3 regions of the Paenibacillus sp. Negev47 genome follow, and region 1 is predicted to be linked to each of the others. Evidence: a T-box and tRNA genes for the amino acid it is inferred to sense, from the RefSeq annotation. Region 1 holds a T-box; the other regions hold tRNA genes.

Region 1 (7,435 bases):
CAGCCTGTTAATGCGCATGCCATCCCGCTCCCGCATAACCAGCAAATCGTAAAACTTAGTAACGGTCTGCCTTTCATTCCTTCCCCTCCTTCATTTCACCCATTGAACGCAGAAAAACCCCCGGAAAGCCGATTCAGGCTTGCCGGAGGTTCTCCCTCGCATATTAGACCATATTCGTATTAGTTGCTCACGGTCATCATCGTTTCCCGCGGAGGCTGGTAATTCTCCAACCTGCGAAACGTTATGCCCTTCTGTTGCATCATATTCGTAACCTTGCCGGTATCTTTAGGATAAGGGCGATGAAATACGATCTCTGTAATCCCGCTATTCGCCAGCATATTGGCACATGTCCAGCAAGGTTCGTCGGTCACATACACGGACGAGCCTTCGCGGTCAATTCGGTCTGTGAATAAAAGCAAATTTTGCTCCGCGTGGATTGTGCGAATGCAGCGTTGCTTTTTGACCATTTCTTCTTGCCCATCGGTCACGACTAACTCATATTCTTCCGATATCATGCAACCTGCTTCAGAACAATCCGGGACGCCCGTGGGTGCACCATTATAGGCTGTTCCCAGCAGTTTCTTCCCCTGAACAAGCACGGCACCCACATGACGACGCGAACAGCGGGAACGGGTTGAGACCATATATGCGATGTCCATAAAATACGTATCCCAGTCCTTGCGTACCTCTGTACTCATGCTGCTTTCCTCCCGCTCAATACAAATTTTATTCTAATATTACCGGATCTGCACATACGGTGCCATCTTCTCCAGCATCTTCATGCCGATTCCTTTGACCTTCGTCAAATCACTCACTTTCGCAAAAGGACCATGTGCATTCCGATAGTCCACTATGGCCTGAGCTTTCTTCTCCCCGATTCCGGGAAGCTCTGTAAGCTTGGAGACAGGTGCAGTATTCACATCAATCTTGCCATTGTCTCCAGGTTCCTCACGAACTACAGATGGATTACTGTTTGAAGCCGTCTCGGAGTTAACTGAAGGATTCGAATTCGTACTTGGTACAATCGGTTCAGTCAAACCAGAGGCATCCGTTGCATTATCATTCGTCTGGTTTGTAGTTTGAAATACAGAATCACCTTCAACTCCTGCGTTCGAAAGCTCTTTAGATTCTCCTGCCTGTGCATCCTTCCCAGTCTGCATCCCACTTGCATCCGTTCCCGAAGATGCTCCTGTATTGCCCTGAACCGAAGTAGCCGACTGTACAGCAGGGAGTTCCTGCTCTATCGTCGGCTTCTCGGTGCCGAGCTGCAAGGGTTCCCAGCCACTAGGTGGTTGTTCACTTTTGCCCGACCATAATATGAGTATACTTCCAACCACCGCTGCAGCGATGGTCATTCCTTTATTCCATCTCATTCTTCCACACCTCTCCCTGAATTCAAAATCATTCATTTCGAATACGGGCGGTGCTTCCGAACCGTTGAACTTTCCTGATGAAACAAGTTGTGCATTTTTCATGTCATGTGAAACAGGTCCTCACGCATAGATATAGAGGGAATGAACTGCGCCAGTACCGTAAAGCATGAAAGGAGGCCTGAAACAATGAAGGTTGGATTTATCGGAACCGGCAGCATGGGCAGCCTGCTGATCTATGCCCTGATCCAATCGGGTGCACTCGAGCCCCGGCAGATCGCCGCCAGCAATCGAACCCCGTCCAAAGTACGTCAGTTATCCCTCCGTTACCCTGGTCTGCATGAATCCCAGAGTAATCGGGAAACGGTGATCCGAAGCAATATCATCTTCCTGTGCGTGAAACCGCTTGAATTCAAACATGTCATTGAAGACATCCTGCCTGTCGTGAATCCCAATCATATAATTGTCTCGATCACCAGTCCCGTGCAGCTGCGCCATCTGGAATCTTCACTTCCTTGCAAAGTCTCCAAGGTTATTCCCAGCGTCACACACCAGGTCGGCAGCGGAGCGTCCCTGTGCATACACGGTGAACGAATGACCAGTGAAGACCGTGTTGTGTTAGAAAGTCTGCTCAGTCATATAGGCAGGCCGTACCAAGTGGATGAAGCCTGTACACGAATTACATCCGACTTCTCCAGCTGCGGACCAGCATTCATATCGTTCTTCTTGGAACAGTGGATCGAAAGTGCAGTGAAGCTGACAGACATCAAAAGGGCAGATGCCTGTGCTCTGGCTGGCGAAATGCTCCTGGGAACAGGCAAGCTGCTCACCGAAGGAGGTTACACGCCGCAAGAACTTCAGGCTCGTGTCGCTGTACCTGGCGGTATAACCGCTCAGGCACTTGCACTGCTGAAGGTTAGCCTCGACGGCGTTTTCGACAGCCTGATCCACACAACGCATGACAAGTATGATGAAGATTTGTTAAAGCTGGATGAACTATTCCGAGCCGGTGAGATTAACCGGCAACAATATTAACGAGTTTGCCTGGAACGGCAATGACCTTGCGAATGGTCTTGCCTTCCAGCGCCTGCTTAACAGGTGCCAGCTCCATCGTAAAGTCCTGCATACCCTGTGCATCCAGATCCTTCGCGATTGTAGCACGTGTTACGATTTTACCGTTTACCTGAACAACGATTTCTACTTCCGCATCCACTGTCATGGACTCATCATATTCAGGCCAAGCCACGTAAGAGATTCCACCTTCATGACCCAAACGGCTCCACAGTTCCTCTGCCATATGCGGTGCCAGTGGTGACAACAGCTGCACAAAGTTCTCCATCGCTTCACGAGGCAGTGTATCGGCTTTGTATGCATCGTTGATGAAGATCATCAGCTGGCTGATGGATGTGTTGAAACGCAGATGCTCCAGATCTTCCGTAACTTTTTTGATCGTTTTGTGAGCCGTCCGCTTGAACTCGTCTGTTCCACCGTCCACCGTAATCTTGTCATTGATGGCTCCTGTGTCTTCATTGATGAAGAGACGCCATACACGTGACAGGAAGCGGTGCATGCCTTCAACCCCGTTAGCATTCCACGGTTTTGTTGCTTCCAATGGTCCCATGAACATTTCATACAGACGCAAAGTATCTGCACCGAATTCATTAACGATTTCATCCGGGTTAATGACATTACCACGGGATTTACTCATTTTCTCATTATTCGTACCCAGGATCATACCTTGATTCACGAGTTTATGGAAAGGCTCTTTGGTATCCACAACACCCAGATCATACAGCACTTTGTGCCAGAAACGAGCGTACAGCAAGTGAAGCACGGCGTGCTCTGCTCCGCCAATGTACAGATCAACTGGCAGCCACTGTTGCTGCTTCTCCTTGGAGATCAGTTCCTTGTCATTGTGCGGATCGATAAAGCGCAGGTAATACCAGCAGCTTCCCGCCCATTGTGGCATAGTGTTAGTCTCACGACGTGCCTTCATTCCCGTTTCCGGATCTACCGTATTCACCCACTCCGTAACATTCGCCAGTGGTGATTCTCCAGTACCCGAAGGTTTGATCTGGTCGATATCAGGCAGCAGCAGTGGAAGTTGATCCTCCGGTACGGTCTTCATCGTTCCGTCTTCCAGATGCAGGATTGGGATTGGCTCACCCCAGTAACGCTGACGGCTGAACAGCCAATCGCGCAGACGATAGGTTACTTTGCCTTGTCCTTTGCCGTTCTCTTCCAGCCAAGCAATCATCTTGGCAACCGCTTCTTCATTGTTCAGTCCGTTCAGGAAGTCAGAATTTACATGCGCGCCATCACCAGAATACGCCTCTTGTGTAACGTCTCCACCTTGAATAACCTCGATGATATCCAGACCGAACTGCTTGGCAAATTCCCAGTCACGTGCATCATGACCTGGAACGGCCATAACTGCACCTGTACCGTAACCAGCAAGGACATAATCGGCAATCCAGATTGGCAGTTTTGCACCATTAACCGGGTTAATGGCATAGGTTCCTGTGAATACACCCGTTTTATCTTTGGCCAAGTCGGTACGTTCCAGATCACTCTTACGAGAAGCCTGCTCCTGATAAGCCTGAATAGCTTCACGTTGTTCATCGGTCGTAATTGCTTCTACCAGTTCATGTTCCGGAGCAAGAACCGCGAAGCTCGCACCGAACAATGTGTCTGCACGGGTTGTGAACACCTTGATAACTTCTTCGTGACCTTCAATGGCAAAAACAACTTCTGCACCTGTCGATTTACCGATCCAGTTACGCTGCATATCCTTGATGCTTTCAGACCAATCCAGCTCTTCCAGGTCTTCCAACAAACGCTCCGCATACTCGGTAATTCTCAGGACCCACTGGCGCATCGGTTTGCGTACAACCGGATGTCCACCACGTTCACTCTTGCCATCAATAACCTCTTCATTAGCCAGTACCGTTCCAAGTGCTTCACACCAGTTAACTGCCACTTCATCCACATAAGCGAGGCCTTTATTGTACAGCTGGATAAAGATCCATTGCGTCCATTTATAGTATTCAGGGTCCGTTGTGCTGATCTCACGATCCCAGTCGTAAGAGAACCCGAGCGATTTGATCTGACGACGGAAATTATCAATATTGCGGAATGTAATATGCCGTGGATGTTCACCTGTATCCAGTGCATGCTGCTCAGCAGGCAGTCCGAAAGCGTCCCAACCCATTGGGTGCAATACATTGTAACCGCGCATACGCTTGTAACGTGATACGATATCCGTTGCCGTGTATCCTTCCGGGTGGCCTACGTGCAGACCTGAACCGGATGGATAAGGGAACATATCCAGTGCATAAAATTTCGGTTTAGCAGGGTCCTCACCCGTTTTAAACGTTTTATTTGCATCCCAGTATTGCTGCCAACTTTTTTCCATGACTTGTGGCTGATAGCCGTGTTTCGGCTGGTTATTCTCACTCATCTATTGTTCCTCCTTCAGGTTATTCGCATTTTAATTGCAACAAAAAAACCTCAGCATCCCGTAGCGTTTGCAGCGCTAGGGACGAGAGGTTGAATTCCCGTGGTACCACCCTAGTTAGCGGACGAACGTGCTTCGTCATCCACTCCCTTTGGACCTGTAACGGCGGTTAACCGATGCGGATTTCCATTCCTGAGCCCAAGCTTTTACAAGTAGGTTAAACAGAATGGTGTAATCACCGCATTTCTCCAAGGCGAGTTCGCAAATCACTGTCAACCGGCTTGCACCAACCGCCGGCTCTCTGTTATGTACAGGAATTACTACTGATCCTTATCATCGAAATATGTATACAATATCGGGAACATTATATAAAAAAGCAAGCCCAAAGTCAATGTTATACATTATAATCACCCTTTTGAGGCACACGGTTCGTACCGATCAATGACACTCGTTGCTGTTCAGGATAAACGAAAACGCTCGATGCCTTCCTCCAGATTATGAATGGCCCAATTCACATGTTCCTGATTATCATATTGGCGATAAGCGCACTCAATGCGTAATACCAGATCAAAATACAAGTCGTATAGACTTCTTCTTATCAGCTCACTTTCAGTCGTAATCGTTTGTCCGTATCCCTTCACGAATCCGGGAGTATAGTTAAAATGACTAAAGTAATGCTCCATCAAAGGGTCTGCCCACAGAGAACGTTCAAAATCAATAATAGCTGTGATACGACCTGCGTCTACCAGAACATTGCCATCCCACAGATCCCAACTGACAAGTACAGGTTCTTTTACATCGTCCAACACATCCGATTTTTCTTCAACCAAGCGTCTCAATTCAGCGTATTCAATCGAAAATGTAATACCAGCTTCTTCCCCATCGGTAAGAATGTCATCCATCAGATGGATAAATGCTTCTTTCCAAGTGGAATAACGCTGTTTTTGCTCCGAGAAATATCCAAACTTCTCGCCTTTGATCTCATTAATCCGACGGTTATAACGACCTAGCTGCTGTTCAATAGCTTCCTGCTCTTCCGGCGCGTATTGATCCTTGACCTGATTGTAGGGTGTTCCAGACATATACTCCATGATAAAATAACGCGCTGGAGCAATGGTTAACGAATCATCATAAACCAGCACTTGCGGTACGGGAACATCCTGTAATTCCGTAATGAGGCGTAATGCCTCAACCTCGGCAATCATGAGGTCCTGCTCACAGCGCATCAGATTTGTCGAAGCCGACGGGGCAATTTTGAGTACCACCCGCTGTGTATCACTTAGGGTAATGAGATATGCATGATTGGCCCAGCCATCCACCATCTCCTTATAATCCTGTATACTTGTAGAGAAATGTTGTTTGATTATGGCATTCAGCTGTTCCGGCGTGAGTCTTGTTTTATATGTACTTTCCATTACTGCACCTCACTTTGACAATTAATTCGGTTAGAAAACGCTTTCTATCCAACCATTATGGCTTCCTTCCCTATAACTAGCAATACTTTTTGTCACGCTCGTAAGTCTTCCTCGCATTTCCTTTTGCCTATTACAGAAGCTTGTTATTCATGCTCCATGGAAAATCAAACAAAAAACTGCCCTTATGTACCATAAGGACAGCTCCCATCATTCGCTCTTACTTCACAGCAACGTAGAACAAGCGCTGTGCGCTGTCTCCGGCTTCTTCCCATTCAAAATCGGCATATACCTTTACGTCTCTGAAGCCTGCCTTGGATAACTCCAGCTTCATCCAGTCCGGATGATATGCACGCTGGACATGGACTTCTTCAAAACGCTGATACATATCTTTGCTACCATCATCCACACGCGAAAAGATACTCAGATGATGCTCAATCTCACATCGATCTTGATCCAATCCACAGGTCCAAATATACGATACGGAGCGTTCATCCAGCACAAAAGGCTGTTCCTCATCATAACGAATAAGGGTATTGGGATGATGAACATCAAACAGGAACGTTCCACCAGGTTTCAGCATCTCATATGTGCGCTGGAATGTACGAACGACATCTTCTTGTTCGAGCAGATAATTGACGCAATCACAGAAAGATATAACGGAGTCTACAGGCTCCGGAACTCGCCAATCCCGCATATCCTGCTGCACCCAACGTACACTGCCTTCGCGGTACAAGCGATGACCCTGAGGCGTGGCCTCCATCTTACTGCGCGCAACCGACAGCATATCTGCTGAGAGGTCAATGCCTGTAACTTCAAAACCGGAGTTCACGAGCGGGATCGTAATCGAGCCCGTTCCACAGCCAAGTTCAGCAACACTTTTGGGCATTCCATGATGTTCCCAGGCTGTTCTTGCAAACCTTATCCAGTCCGGATAAGGCATATCTTCCATTAATTCATCATAGACATAGGCAAATTTCCGGTAAGACATGTCAGGCACCGCACTTTCAATTTCATTTTTCAATCCTGGTCTATACAAGTTGCACTAAGGATTATTTACACTGGACACTCCAATGACAGAACAACCTTCCGATCGCTGTTATCCCCAGATTTTTTTGATTCCTTTTATAAAGGAGTAAATCCGGGGATAAAGGCGAACGCTCCGCTTCTTCAGGTTCTTTCTGTCCTCTCCGTTT
Region 2 (7,435 bases), 2.8 Mb from region 1:
GCACGTTGAGCTGCCAGATCCATTTGCTTGCGAATGTGCTGCTTGGAATTTTGATCATCCAGGAAAATGTCATTACCTACAGGTGGCATATTTTTGGATATCGCGAGTTCACCCACTACAGAGCGAAAATTCGTACGGCTGTCCACAAAGAAGAGGCCTCGTTCCTTGCATACGTCAAGCACAATCGACATGATGCGCCTGTCGGAAGTGATTTTGGAGCCCATATGATTGTTCATGCCAATGGCAAAAGGCACATCCTCAATGGCTTTTTCGACGCGTTTTCGAACTTCCTCATCGGACAGATCCGAGGTGATGGCTCCCGGGCCGAGCCATTCGGGTTTTCCCTTTTGAGGTTCCATCGGCATGTGCACGATGACATCCATTCCCTTCTCGTGGGCCGCCAATGCATCTTTCTTCGTTGTGGGCAAAAAAGGCATGACCGCAACCGTGAGCTTCCCCGGCGCAGCCAGAATTTCGGAAGTCCCTTTCATGTCATTGCCGACGTCATCAATAATAATGGCCATGCGCTTGCGCGGTGCAGATAACTCTGAGATAGAACCTTCCTTACCAGCAGGCTTCTGCACGATCTGCACAGCATTGGTATTTGCAAACAAGTCTGAATGGCTTTCAGCAGTTCCATATGCTCCGGCTGAGCCCTGCAACATCATAAGCAGTGTCATGCCAGCCGCGATCGCTTTTACGGCTATATGTTTTCTTTTTGGCTCCTGTCTGTCTGCTTCTTCCTTTTTCATGGTGTCCCCTCCTTATGTCCGTCTACTCATTGTTTCATATTGGAAGGCTGAATATGTACGCTGGACTCCCTGCCGCTAACGGTAAATAATTGCTTGCACGGGATGTCCATGCTGAGGAAATGCAGCATGTGAAATAAAAACAGGTAATTTGGAAAATATACTTTTTTTATATGGATGATAATGAAGGTAAATGAAGTCGCTTCATTTCAAAAGTAATGTCGTTTGTGCTCCGTTAAATCTCTTGGGGATAACAAACATTATTTCCTTGAATGAAGGGATCCGGTCATACGTACAATAAAGATCGTTAATCCGATACAAATAACCCTTTAAAAGGCGGTGAATTGGCATGCAATGGATGAGACTCCTAAATAATCGAGGAATCGTAATGTCTGTATTGGTTTTAGGGGTTGGATTGACTACCCTCGGGATTACACGACGCCGCAGATTAAGCAACGTTGACTGGCGTCAGATGATGTCTCCTGTTCGAAAAATGTTCTAAAGTACAGCATTTATAAGCGTGAAACAAACCACCGGTATTAAAGTATACCGGTGGTCTCATGATCAAAACATAAACGCAACAATGAAGGATGGTGAGTTCAGAATGTCCCACAGCTTTATAAATGGATATCAAATGCAATATACAGATTGTGGAAAAGGAACAGCGATCATATTCATCCATCCTCCGGTATTGACAAGCCGGAATTTTCAGTATCAGATGCCTCTGTCGGCGGATTTTCGAATTATCACTTTTGACATCCGCGGTCATGGACAAAGCGAACCATCCAGAAAAGAGATTACTTATCCGTTAATCGCCCAGGATATCTGCCAGCTGATGGACCATTTGAAGATTGAAAAAGCATTTTTGTGCGGATACTCAACCGGCGGCGCGGTAGTGCTCGATTTTTTGCTGACATGTCCTGAACGGGCACTCGGCGGCATTGTAATTGGCGGAATGTCAGAAGTCAGTGATCCTAAGTTAAAAAACAAAATATCGAGCGGGCTCCTCTTGTCTCGCATCGGTGCGGTCGGTCCAATTGCGCTTTCTACCTCCTGGGGCCAAGCGAAGCTCAAACTGTCTTTGTTCCGGTCATTGTTTAACGATGCCAAAAAAACAACCCCAAAAAACGCCGAACAATATTATCAATACAGTCTGCACTATAACTGTACGGCACAATTGGGAAATATTCTTCAACCCGTTTTGTTGGTATACGGTGAGAAGGATACGCTGTTCCATCCCTACGCCAATTTACTGAAAGAACGATTGCCTAGGAGCGAGCTGGTTTTTATCAATAATGCCAAACATCAGATCCCAACAAAAGCTGCAGGTACCTTGAACGAACTAATCAAACAGTTTATTTACCACCTCCGATAAGCATGATCCTTATAAAGGATCGCAGGCAATATCCAAATCCTTTTTCCTCCTACACTGTTCACTCTATTTATGTAGATTGTGTCTTGAAAATCTTGGGGTTATCCAAGTTTTTTTTTTGCCAAAAGGACGCAGCTGGGAGAGAAAGCGTTAGGTCGATATTCCCAAGTATTATTCTGTAACGTTAGTAGTAAACTATGCTTCAATATGAATGAAATGGTGGTGAGTTAAATCTCATGCATTTGTCCCCGCGCCTGTATCATCGGTTTGTACGCCCACAATGGTTCACCAATAAATATATCCACGAGCATATCAAAAGCAGTTTCTCCATAGAAAATAAAAGCGTTCTGGATTTTGGCGTAATGAAGCCCGAAGGAACAATGATTGTCATCGAGCCATATTTATGTCCGGAACATAAAATCAACAACTGGTTTATGAATAAGTATGACAACGGTGAGTTTATTCGCAGTGAGGATGAATATCTGCAGCTATTCAAACGTCAGCAGTATGATTTTCTTTTCAGGTGATCAAAAAGTTCAGAAAGTGCTTCCTATACAACGAACTCGTTTTTACAGCGGCACTCCAAGAGAACACGATTCAAGAAAAGACACAAGCGCCTATCTCTATCGCTTCAGAACTAATCATATAGGCCTCAGAACAATCAGCGAAGAATCAAACGCTTGTTGAAGAAGAACCTCAACTTGAATACGACTGACTAGTTGTTCTTTCTCGACTGATGAGTGCCCTCCTTCGGGAGTTTGCTGTTCTCATTGTTTGATTTAGTCGTGAGTTATATGTATGCAAAGGTTTTCCCATCTTAATCTAAAACAGGCGTACAGCGAAAAAAGTCTGCATGCATACAGGCTTTACTCGCGAATCCCTCTAAATTTTGTTGTATATCGGTCACTTTACAGATAAAGGAAAGGCTCTTTCCCCATCCCGAAACTTCCACACCACAACAAGAATACCTCGCGAGAGCATCTCATATCAGGCCGGCCACCACTTGCAGCACATCCATTTGCAGCTTCTGCTTCAACATATCTGCCCAATCTCTGACTGTTGTCAGTTCAATCTCGTAGATTCAGAGATATGGATATTGTTTTCCAATTTTTTTGCCAAAAACATCATGAATCTCAGCCTTTGGCAACGGACAGAATCAGCTTGGCTTTTCCATTCTGAGAATCTATGTCGATGACAATCGGAATAACTGGTACAGAGAAGTAGCCACAGCGAAAAGAGCGATTGAACAAGGTGCATTGGTATTTGCCTCACCGTGGAATCCTCCAAGTGATATGGTTGAGACCTTCAACCGAAACGGAGACACCAACGCCAAACGGCTGAAATACGACAAGTATGCTGCATATACCCAGCATCTTAACGATTTCGTTACCTACATGAAGGATAACGGCGTGAATCTGTATGCCATTTCAGTACAAAACGAGCCGGACTACGCTCATGACTGATGCAGCGATTCAATGGAATAGTATCTATTGCGCCACCACGGGCACCAAAAACGTGAAAATCCGTTATGCCCTGGAGAGCGGGACACGGAACCTCGACGTGTACGTTGTGAACGGAACCAAGTTAATTAGCAATGCTTCCTTCGCGTCGACAGGTGCTTGGTCGACGTGGGGCGAAAAACAATTCAGGTTCCGATGAATGAAGGCACGAACACGTTGAGACTGGTCACGACCGGGACGGAAGGACCGAATATTGATCGTATTCAAGTGTCGGCTCAGTAAACTATCGGACGAGACAACTTGTTTGGGACAATACAAAAAGGTTCCTCGAAGGTATTAGCCTAAGAGGAACCTTTTATTTATTTGATGCGGTCGAGAGGACTCGAACCTCCACGGGGGTTAGCCCACACGGACCTGAACCGTGCGCGTCTGCCAATTCCGCCACGACCGCATATTATATCTCCGTAAGCAATCTCGGCGACAAGAAATAATATATCATGCGGAATCTATCGTGTCAACAGTGAAAATAATAACAATAAAGCCCGAGCCAGACGTCCATGTCTGAGTCGGGCTTTACTTATAGTTACTAGGAATTGACGCAATGAAACCTGCGACTCCTTACTATTTACAGCTTGGAAGGCCAGTTACCGTACCATGCATAACCGCCTCTTCTTTCTTTATCAATATCACTTAGTTTGTATCTAACTACCCCGTCGCGACCAATAAAGATCGGTTTATCCGTTCCCACTTCGTAGAAGCGAGCCCAGATCGGTGCAGCTTTGGAATCAGCGATAATTTTGCTGTCTCCGTTTGCTCTTTCATACTTGTAACCCGTAATCTTCACTTTGTTAAACCACGCCTCGGCTCCTTTAATGGATGCCGTAATTTTGGCGTTAGCAGGTCTGGTTTTCAGGAATTTAACAATCGTTACACTCTCTGCAGCCGTCAGCGATGGTACTTCATAGATTCTTGCGCTTGCCGGTTTAAGGGAACTGGAATCATGTTGTTGTCCCCATGCTGTCAGCTTACCGCCTGAAACGACCTGTGTATTCAGAATCGCTTCTACACCTTTAGCAACTGAGTTCTTACTGCGATTGGCAAGGGCACTGTCGATAAACGAGAAGTCACCTTTACGCGTTGCTACTTCATCCAGCATGTACATGACGTTAATCATGGCATCATCATTATAAGTGATGTGTTTGTGATATCCGGAGCTTTGGTACACTTGCGGCCATCCACCGTTTGAATACTGCATATTAATCAAAAAATTGATTCCTTTAATTGCAGCCGCTGAGTAGCGCGGATCATTCGTCTTTTTGAATTCCTTCGCCAATCTTCTAATCTCTGAGTATGTAGCCTTGTTGTCAATCGTGGACTTCGCCCATTCTCCACTGGTTTGTTTATAATCCTTTCTCCAACCTCCATCTGGCAGCTGGTTCTTCAAAACATCGGAAATACTTGCTGTTGTACCTGATGCATCGGCAGCAGATACCGTTGCTACAGGGAGAACTGCCATTCCAACGGCTGAGAATACCATGGTACATGCTAGAACAAAAGTAACTATTTTTTTTGCTTTCAAAGATAACACTCTCCTATGTTCGTTTTAATAAATCTCCCACTTCTACCTAACTTAAGATTCGAACCCCAAACCTCCTTTATTTGAATTCATCGCACAATAAAATCAAATTCCATCCAATATGTGGATTGGATAAAACGATAATATGCAAAAAATCGATTTTTGTCAATATATGCAACTTAATCAATATAATCTCTTTAATTCTACATAACGGAATAGTTCTTTTAACTCATGACAAACTTATTTATTTGTCCAAAATCACCTTCAACGAATCAATAGTGACGTTTTTGTCATGAATGATACCCAAACTTGATCCCCTCTTTCATATAAAAACCGTAATTCCGATAACATTGGGGTAAAACGAAGGGTTTTAAATGGGTTTGACAATTACGCATTTATGCAATATAGTTTCAAATAGTTACAAAAACTTAATTATTCATTGCCGAGTTTCATGTTTGAAAACGGGGGAACCAATTTGGGTGAATTATTCTTATACATAGGAAATATAGGGAACCTTCTACCGAACCCTTAGCTAACTCCGTAGGCATCGAAGGGAGAACATTTATTTTGAAAAAACTGATTATCTCCATTTTTGGAGCAGCTGTACTATTTACATCCGGGGCAACAAGCACAGAGGCAAGCAGTATTAACTCCGTAGTGAACAACATGACAGGCATACCTTACAAGTGGGGTGGCACGACGCTGGCTGGCTTCGACTGTTCCGGGTTTATGAGATATCTTTTCAACAAATACAGCATTGAATTGCCACGTACTTCGCAGCAGCAAGCCAAGGCAGGTACTCCGGTATCCAAAAGTAACATTCGCACAGGTGATCTGGTGTTCTTCAATACGATGGGCAAAGGCATTTCACATACAGGTGTATATATCGGTGGCGGACAATTCGCTCATGCTTCCAGCAGTAAAGGGGTAAGCATCACCAAGTTGTCGAATCCTTATTTTAATGATCGTTACGTAACAGCACGTCGGGTGACTGGACAGTTTATGTACGATAAAATGTTAGGGAAAATGTAGGTATGATATAGAAAGAGGAGGCTCCGGATCACCCGGAACCTCCTCTTTTGTTTAGCTAGTCATGTATGGACCAATCCTTGTACTACCTTACCTGTATTTAATGCAACGCCTTCTGCACTCGCATTGCGCCTTGAGACAGCGCATGTCCGCCTCCGACAGCTCCAGCAACTGCAACGGTCTCCATGATCTCCTGATCTGTAGCACCCTTCGCACGGGCTTCTTCCACATGATAGAAGGTACATACCTCATTGTTAGCAAATAGGCCAATTCCGAGCGCAATGAGCTGTTTCGTCTTCGCATCAATTACGCCAGGCTGAAAACATTCTCCGGTAAACTCATGATACGACTTCACCACACCTGGCAGCACGTCGCTTAATGCTCCAATCTGATCCTTGTAGGCATGAACTTTATCATTCATCAATGTCATTTGCAGCACATCCTCTCGGCTATAGTTACAGATTTCCTCACTGTACCTATCTTCTCACCCGAGTAAGTCATTTATGCCAAGAAATCATGGTAATTGCAAACAATTAAATGTTCATGTTCTAGCGAAATTATACGGTTACTCACTAAGTAAACTTTGGCGCGGCTCGCTGAACAACTGATATCGGTAATTGCGATCCAGCTTAACAACACGTCGATTCCGACGACGGATAAGTACCTGCTCACCATCCCAGGCAACCACAATCCCGGTTACATCGTTAGTTTCCAGCTCGTCCCTCACTACTCTTACTTTCTCACCTGACAGACGCAGAGCGTCCAGTTCTGAATCACTGATCATGTTCATGGCTCCTATATTCCAAATTTATTTACAAAAAGAGACCTAAAATGAAATGTCATTTAGGTCTCACGTGACTGTATTGGACTGTCATGTCATTCGAAATTATGTCCCGACTGAAAGTTACCGCTGCGCGTGCTCTTTGCTGTCGTTCTTCTCGAACCAAAAATCAAGCACTTTGGCGGACATCACACGTTCTTCAAGGTACTCCACTTGATGCGGTGTAAATTGTTCTTTCCAAGAGAAGGACAACTCTTCGCACAAGCCTACAATCGTCAGTAATTCTGACCAGGCAACATAGCGTTTGTACCAGAAAAATTGAGGATGTTCAATCATATAGGGATAAAGGTCATCGAATTCCGTATGTTTACAATCCAGGGCACGTTCAAAATGAACTTTCGATTCCGCCAGCTTATCAATAAAAAATTGTTCTGTTGCCGGTTGGTTCCCCATGGTGTTGCCTCCTCT
Region 3 (7,435 bases), 2.9 Mb from region 1:
GGTATCTGAACGCGAAACCTTCGCCGCAGCATTTCTCCGTATCGACGCAGCATTATGCGTTTGCAGTGAATGCCTTTGTTCGTCTGGTACAGAAGTATGGTCAGGATGAATACGAGTTGGCCCTCCGGGAGACGAAGACCTATGAGATTATTCAGGACGTGAAAAGCCTGCGTAGTGAAATTGGCATCCTGTATTTGAATGAGTTCAATGCTAAAGTAATTAACAAATTGTTAAAAGATGCGGGTCTGGTTTTCACAAGCCTGTTCATGGCCAAGCCACATATTTTTATCAGTGTGAAGAACCCCCTGGCGAAGCAAGAATCGGTTGCAATCGAGCAATTGCAGGATTACCCGTACCTGTCTTTTGACCAGGGAGAATACAATTCCTTTCATTTTTCCGAAGAAATCCTGAGTACGTTATCTCATCCGAAAAGCATCCAGGTCAATGACCGCGCAACGTTGTTTAATCTGTTGATTGGTTTGAATGGTTATACCATCTCTACAGGAGTGCTTAGCGCCGATCTGAACGGAAACGAGATCATTCCTGTTCCGCTGGAATGTGAGGAATCCATTAATGTAGGCTGGATAAGTCACAAGAGTACTTCTCTCTCCAATCTGGGCGTGGAATATGTCCAGGCTCTGCATGAGGCTATAGGCTCTTAATAATGTTGAAAGGTTCATAAAAAAGGCTGTTTCCGTATGATCGGAAACAGTCTTTTTCTTGATCTACTACGATCATTCAAGTATAGGGTGGTATGTTGTCATCCCGTGTAATAGAATGAAGATATATGTCGAACAAGTGTAAGCGTACGAAGGGAGAACGGTTCGTGAGAGTTCTGTATCGAAATAAAAGTGAACAGCATGAGCTGACGGTATATGATACGAAAAGGCTTTATGGAGAAAAGGGACGGTTTCGTGTATTGGAATTCTCCAACGCAGCTGTGCAGGGAGCCATGGATCTGGATGAGCCTGCCCGGATGGTGTTGGAGTATCCCCGAGCGATCGTGCATCTAATGGAACGAAATGACCCTGCATTTGATAAAGTATTTGTGGTGGGACATGGTATTGGCACGTTGCCAGCCTACTTGTCCGATCGTCAGGTAAAGGTGGCCGAGCTGGACGCAGAGGTTGCTGAGTTGAGCCGAACCTTTTTTGGATATGAAGGGAATCCTGTGCTTATTGGGGATGGTCGTGAATTATTAGGGCATGAACCCGCTGGGACATATGATTATATTATTGTTGATGCATTTACGGCAACGGGCACACCTGAGCAGTTTATATCCAGTAACTTTTTTGCCATGGTCAAGGACAAGCTGGACTCGGATGGAGCTGTGATCCTTAATGTGTTCGGACGTGCGGGCAATGATCGGCTTGTCAATGCGGTCTATACCACACTTCAGGGACAGTTTGCCTATACACGTGCATTCGCATTGCCTGTAGAAACGGCAGATGAGGTCCAAAATCGTATTTTGATGGGCAGTCATCATCCGATTGATTTTCAGCTTCGTCACATGGCGGGCTTTGTTGAACAGGAGCCAGAAGAGGGATATATCATTGTTGATTCTGGTTGATCCGATCTTAACAACTTTCGTATAAGATAGAGGGAATATGCTTTTTCATGAAAATCCGGGGGAAGTAATAAATGATTGCAGCTAACAGGATATCCAGATTACGAAAAAAACTAAAAAATATCAAGAAGATTAGCCTTACGGCCTTGCTTGGCGGGTTGGTCACCATTTCAGTTTTAATGACATTGACCATCATGGTCATCTCATCTTATACATCTCAGAAACAATCACTCATTGATAACACTCTGTCGCTAAATTACGCAAGCGCTGTGCAAATGAGCCAAACGCTGGATTCACTATTTTATTCCATGCAGGAGAGTTTGAAATATGCAGCCAAGTATTTCCCAGAGATGGATTACACCGATGCGGACAAATTGAACTCCACTCTTGATCTGGTTCGCAATAGCAGTAACTTCTTCAATTCCGTTTCTTTGGTAGATAAAGCGGGAGTAGTCAGGTCTACCTCACCTTACTCACAGGCTAGCGTAGGTCACCATGTTAGTTCCAATGCAGCAAAAGAAGCGGTTAAATTGAGGGCTTCGTATATCTCCGAAGCGTACCAGACACCCAGAACCAAACGCAGAATTGTATTTGTAAGTGAACCGATCTTTGATTCGGCAGGGGAGTACCAAGGAACAATCGGTGGAAATATCTTTTTACAGGAAAATAATATATTGAGTCTGTCTTTTGGCAGTCAGCTCAAGACAAGTAATGGTTCCTACTTTTTTATTGTGGATAAGAAGGGCACTTTGTTATTTCACCCAAACACCAACCGAATTGGTGAAAATGTCAGTAAAAATGAAGTGGTACAAAAGCTGCTAAAAAACGAGACGGGGAAAGAGCAATACAAAAACCTGGCAGGTGTGGATTCACTTGCGGGTTATTACAAAGTTCCATCAACAGACTGGGGAGTGGTGATCGTATCTCCAACTCAAACGGTCTACGATCAGCTGAATCATCATATCCGTATGTTGTTGCTGTATACTTCAGTGCCGTTCCTGATTCTGACCCTTATTGTGGTTCGGGTTGCACGCAAGCTGGCCAGCCCATTTGTACTGCTCGCTGATTTGGTGAATCAGGTTGATAAGGGGCAAGTGGAGTTGCCGGTAATGAAGCCTCACTGGAACAGGGAGGCTGATCTTCTCACACGAACGGTTGTTGGAGCGATGGCGAACTTTAGGAAACAGACGAACCAGCTTGCCTATGACGCCAGAACAGATGTCTTAACAGGCATGAACAATCGCAGAACATTCGAAGAGGTCATTCAGGACTGGATTCAGGAAGAAGCACCATTCACCATTATTGTGCTGGATATTGACCGGTTCAAATCCATTAACGATACATTCGGGCATCATGCAGGGGATGAAGTACTGAAACATATTGCCAACATCATTCAATTGTCCGTTCGACCAGAAGATGTCTGCGCTCGTTTTGGAGGAGAGGAGTTTGTTGTGTTGTTAAGAAATTCCGAATCCAATGTCGCCTTTGAGATTGCTGAACGTATCCGAATAACGGTCGAAGAAAGTATATTGCCTATCGATCGTTCTGTCACCATCTCTGCTGGAATTGCTGAATATCCATTGCATTCCACAACGGCAACGGAATTGTTCCACTTGGCGGACAATGCTCTGTATCAAGCGAAGGAAGAGGGACGTAACCGCACGATTACCATCCAGACCGTTATCAAATAGTAAAGAAGCTGACCCCTAAGAACAAGGGACAGCTTCTTTTGTCTTTTATCTTGAAAAATGAACGTATATACGTCACCCCAGTGACGATAGAATAGCGTCGCATAGTGCCATCGTTCCAATATTATCCTTGGCACTGGAATGTGGGACAGCCTGATTTTGGCAGCATTCAATAAAATGAGCCATTTCACCAACGAACCCGCGCAGATAAAGGTCACGATAAGCTCCAGACATGGGAGATCCGGAAGGAGTATATACGCTATCTTGTTCCTCAAGAGATTTCCAGGGAAGGCTGGTTGAGCTTCGGGATGAATGAACAGTGAGTGTGTTGATCTCTTCAGCATACGCAAATCCGTTATCAAAGGTCACGAGTACATTTTCGCTTTCTCGTGACCACGCACTCATGCCGATGAAATAGGCACTGCCCACGACGTTATTCTCAAATACAAGGGAGATGCTCTGGTTGATATGTTCCTTATCCCTCACAGTTGTGCCTGTAACCCGTACGGCTTCTCCGAACAGGAAACGCATCAGATCGACCATATGAATGGAAGCGAGCTTCATGAATTGTTCCTCATCCTTGCAAAATGGCGTACTGTCTACCGCGAACTTCATCTGAAATGAACGCACCTTACCTAGCGAACCGCCATCAATGAGTTCCTTGAGTTTCATATATATGGGAGCATAACGTTTCATGAAACCGACCATGACGACGACGCCAGCCTGTTCGGCAGCTTCTGCTACAGAGGCGGCTTCGGCTGCGTTCCATCCGAGCGGCTTATCCACGTATACATTTTTGCCAGCCCGAATACATTCAAGGACAAGAGCGGTCTGATCTACAGGCTGGGCGACGACAACGACTCCATCACAGGTTTCCTGCTGTAACATAAGCTGAGCGTTGTCATACGCTTTTCCGTTGCTGCCAAATCGCAGCAGAGCTGCTTCAGAGCGTTCGATACTGCGAGTGGCAATGGCCTGGATCTGCCCTCCAGCCTCAACAACAGAAGGATATATATTCGTGGATGCATGAAATCCGGCACCGATAAAACAAAGATTGGCTGTTTTCAAAGTGGATCTCTCCTTCATTTTTTTCAGTTGCATGGTTGGTTTATGTGCCTAATGCTACGATAGGATGTTTGAATTTGATAAAAAAGGACATATGTCCTTTTCATGAATGAAATAAAAAAAAAGAAGTTGCAATTTAATTTTGGACCATGTATACTCTGAATTACGGTAAAACAAGGAATTGCTTCACCGGAGCGCTTTTCATCGATGGATGAGGAGATACATATTATGCGGTCGTGGCGGAATTGGCAGACGCGCACGGTTCAGGTCCGTGTGGGCTAACCCCCGTGGAGGTTCGAGTCCTCTCGACCGCATCAAACAAAAGAAAGGTTCATGAGTTGCTCCAGAGCAATTCATGAACCTTTCTTTATTTTTTTGTAGAATTAGTGTGAATTCGCCATGATGCGCTGGCATTCTAATGCTGCCGCTGTCGCAAAATGACTGCCATGATGATTCCCGCAATGGCTCCTGCGATACCGAACAGCGTAACACTGGCAATAACTTCAACGGACTGGAGACGAAACAAAAAAGCGATACCGCTACCAAAGGTGGTTCCGGCGAGAAATCCGAGCGAAATCCCTAATTCTTTCGTTAATTTCATCGATTCACCTACTTGGAAATGTGAGATATGGATTTGCAAATGTTGGGTATAGGAAGTAAAGTGTGATCAGGAAAAACATCACATTTTATTTCCTTTTTTCATTTTGTGGTTTTAACCCGTTAATTATGCATGAGATCTCATATGGGAGGGTAAGAGCGAATGAATATGAACGAACGAATTGCAGCATGGAATGAGGAAGCGCAGCAGTGTGCTTGTGGACATCAACATCGAATGGTGGATATGCTGATTCATCTGGAAGCTGGGGCCATTCAGAGGTTGCCGGGTTATTTGTCTGAGCGAGGGTACCATCAAGTGACGATTGTTTATGATCGTCATACGTTTCGGGCCGCTGGGTCTGATGTTCTGAGCAGTATTCGGGAAGCGGGGATTCATGTGGATGAGATCGCTCTATCGGAGAATCACACGGGTGATATCGTTGCCGACGAAGCCGCTATTGTACAAGTCATGTTGGGTGTGAATCTGACTAGTGAGGCAGTCATCGCCGTGGGTTCTGGTACCATCCATGATCTGGTGCGATTTGTCTGTTCCAAAATGAACAAGCCATTTCTGTCCATACCGACAGCGGCTTCGGTAGATGGGTTTACCTCTGCAGGTGCACCCTTAATTGTAAGCGGAGTCAAACAGACATTTCAGGCTGTGCCGCCTGAGGCTATCTTTGCCGATCTGGATATTCTGGAGCAAGCCCCCCAAGTGATGAATGCTGCCGGATTCGGAGATATGCTTGGTAAATATACTTCGCTTGCAGACTGGGTTGTATCTCGTGAACTGGGCGGAGAACCGTTCTGTCCGGTCGCTTATCGGATGACAGAAGAAGCGCTGAACACCTGTATAGATCATGTACAAGCTATTGCGGAGGGACGAGCGGAAGGGGTGGCTGTACTAATGGACGCGTTAATTGTATCCGGCATCTCCATGCTGATCATTGACCACTCCCGTCCGGCGTCTGGAGGAGAACACCACCTGTCTCATATCTGGGAGATGGACCTGATGCAAGCGGGAGAGAGACTGGTTCTGCATGGTGCCAAAGTTGGTGTAGCTTGTGCATTGCTTACTGTAAAATATAAAGAACTCGCACAGACTTCGAGTGAACCGGTGTTCGGCATATATGACCATTTGCCGGAGGTTGCTCAGCTCACCGCTTGGTTGGAACAAGTAGGCGGACCGGTAACTATTGAACAACTGGGTGTAACCCCGGGAATGGTAGAGCATGCATTCGCCACAGCGCATACGCTTCGTCCTCGATATACCGGATTGAAATATATCAATGAAGTGTTGAACACGAGGTAAGGATAGCCTTTTAGAGAGATCGGTCATGATGAAATGTGTAAACTTAGCTTGTAGAGGGCTGTAATGGCTCTCTTTGGAAGCAAAAGGCGAAGAAGGGGAGATTATCTGACATTTCCGATGGAATAGCCAGAAGACTGCTTCAAGTCCGGGAGAGAAGGCATACGTTTTACGTTAAAAAAGGCTCTGGCCTCCCTAGGGGAGAGCAGAGCCTTTTGGCTGTTCGCTTATTTAGTTGTTGCGACGATCTTTCAAGATGACATCTGCGAACAAAATAGTTTTCGGGATGCGGAAAAATTGCTCCGCTTGTTCCTGAAACGCAGCAGAAGGCAGCGTTCCCTGATGCAGCCATTTGCGGAAAGTGCCGGGATGAACCCCGATCCAGTGGCTGACATCTGTCACCGACAAATCATGGACCATACACAAGCCTGTCAGAATACGGTTACTAACCGGAGAACGGGTCACCGTACGCTTCATGAAGCGAGATGACTCGGGTTGACATATCACAGGGCTATTACGCACAACTTCTTCATTAAAGAGAATGTGGCGCGGGTAACCGAGTAATTGGCATGTCTTGTCCAAATTGGTACTGCCGGGTATCCGTCCTTCATACACCCACGCACTGACACTGCGTGAAGAGATGGAGAGGTCCTCTGCGAGCTGGGACAGCTTGATATCATTGGCCATCAGCACGGCAAGAAGAACACGATTGCGGATTTGACAGCGTGTCGGTTTTCGGAATCGTTTAACACGGACGCCTTTTCCCAAGTATTTACGGTTGATCAGAGACCACGCCTGGATGGAATGTTGTTCTGGTTGATTAGGCATATTTCCTCCGATTTTTTTTAACCAAATACTACAATAAACAACGGGGTACTTTCAAGTGCCGGGTTTACCGGTTACAAATGCGTCAATGCGTCAATTCACGATAAAGAGGGAACTACGAACTAGACCATACGCAATTGACATCCTAGTATATTCCTAGATTACAATGTTTCACTAAAAATGACGGGTTAAATTGAACGGGAATAAAAATAATATAGTTCTAATTAACTGCTTATAGGTCTTAAGAACTTTTATCTAATTTTTGTTGATATGATGCGGTTTATTTCCCTGATTTCCCCAAAAACATGCTCTTTTCTTCATCGGCTTGAAAAAAGGATGTGCACAAATCTGAAATGATAAATCCGCAAGTTCAGCATGACATGT

The links. The T-box of region 1 lies ahead of leuS (leucine--tRNA ligase). A T-box ahead of a tRNA ligase gene usually reads a tRNA of that ligase, here a tRNA-Leu.
Region 2: it encodes a tRNA-Leu, which carries the amino acid that the T-box ahead of leuS (leucine--tRNA ligase) is inferred to sense. The anticodon was not compared.
Region 3: it encodes a tRNA-Leu, which carries the amino acid that the T-box ahead of leuS (leucine--tRNA ligase) is inferred to sense. The anticodon was not compared.

The regions. Positions count from the first base shown of each region.
Region 1 covers NZ_CM177754.1:1,724,635-1,732,069, reverse strand. The annotation lists gene AC4G47_RS07960 (ComEC/Rec2 family competence protein) at 1-77, opposite strand, end outside; gene AC4G47_RS07955 (deoxycytidylate deaminase) at 180-698, opposite strand; gene AC4G47_RS07950 (ComEA family DNA-binding protein) at 738-1,373, opposite strand; gene comER (late competence protein ComER) at 1,560-2,405, shown strand; gene leuS (leucine--tRNA ligase) at 2,386-4,830, opposite strand; T-box leader at 4,905-5,173, opposite strand; gene AC4G47_RS07935 (phosphotransferase family protein) at 5,286-6,242, opposite strand; gene AC4G47_RS07930 (class I SAM-dependent DNA methyltransferase) at 6,460-7,230, opposite strand.
Region 2 covers NZ_CM177754.1:4,515,561-4,522,995, forward strand. The annotation lists gene AC4G47_RS20145 (divergent polysaccharide deacetylase family protein) at 1-752, opposite strand, end outside; gene AC4G47_RS20150 (alpha/beta fold hydrolase) at 1,354-2,124, shown strand; gene AC4G47_RS20155 (hypothetical protein) at 2,358-2,648, shown strand; partial or broken gene AC4G47_RS20160 (glucuronoxylanase) at 3,255-3,581, shown strand; gene AC4G47_RS20165 (carbohydrate-binding protein) at 3,577-3,780, shown strand; tRNA gene AC4G47_RS20170 (tRNA-Leu) at 3,949-4,032, opposite strand; gene pelA (pectate lyase) at 4,207-5,160, opposite strand; cyclic di-AMP (ydaO/yuaA leader) riboswitch at 5,588-5,719, shown strand; gene AC4G47_RS20180 (C40 family peptidase) at 5,725-6,189, shown strand; gene AC4G47_RS20185 (carboxymuconolactone decarboxylase family protein) at 6,287-6,616, opposite strand; gene AC4G47_RS20190 (hypothetical protein) at 6,752-6,970, opposite strand; gene AC4G47_RS20195 (hypothetical protein) at 7,091-7,420, opposite strand.
Region 3 covers NZ_CM177754.1:4,604,888-4,612,322, reverse strand. The annotation lists gene AC4G47_RS20655 (LysR family transcriptional regulator) at 1-662, shown strand, start outside; gene AC4G47_RS20650 (spermidine synthase) at 827-1,570, shown strand; gene AC4G47_RS20645 (sensor domain-containing diguanylate cyclase) at 1,642-3,258, shown strand; gene AC4G47_RS20640 (Gfo/Idh/MocA family protein) at 3,331-4,323, opposite strand; tRNA gene AC4G47_RS20635 (tRNA-Leu) at 4,551-4,634, shown strand; gene AC4G47_RS20630 (hypothetical protein) at 4,736-4,921, opposite strand; gene AC4G47_RS20625 (sn-glycerol-1-phosphate dehydrogenase) at 5,081-6,229, shown strand; gene AC4G47_RS20620 (helix-turn-helix domain-containing protein) at 6,458-7,054, opposite strand.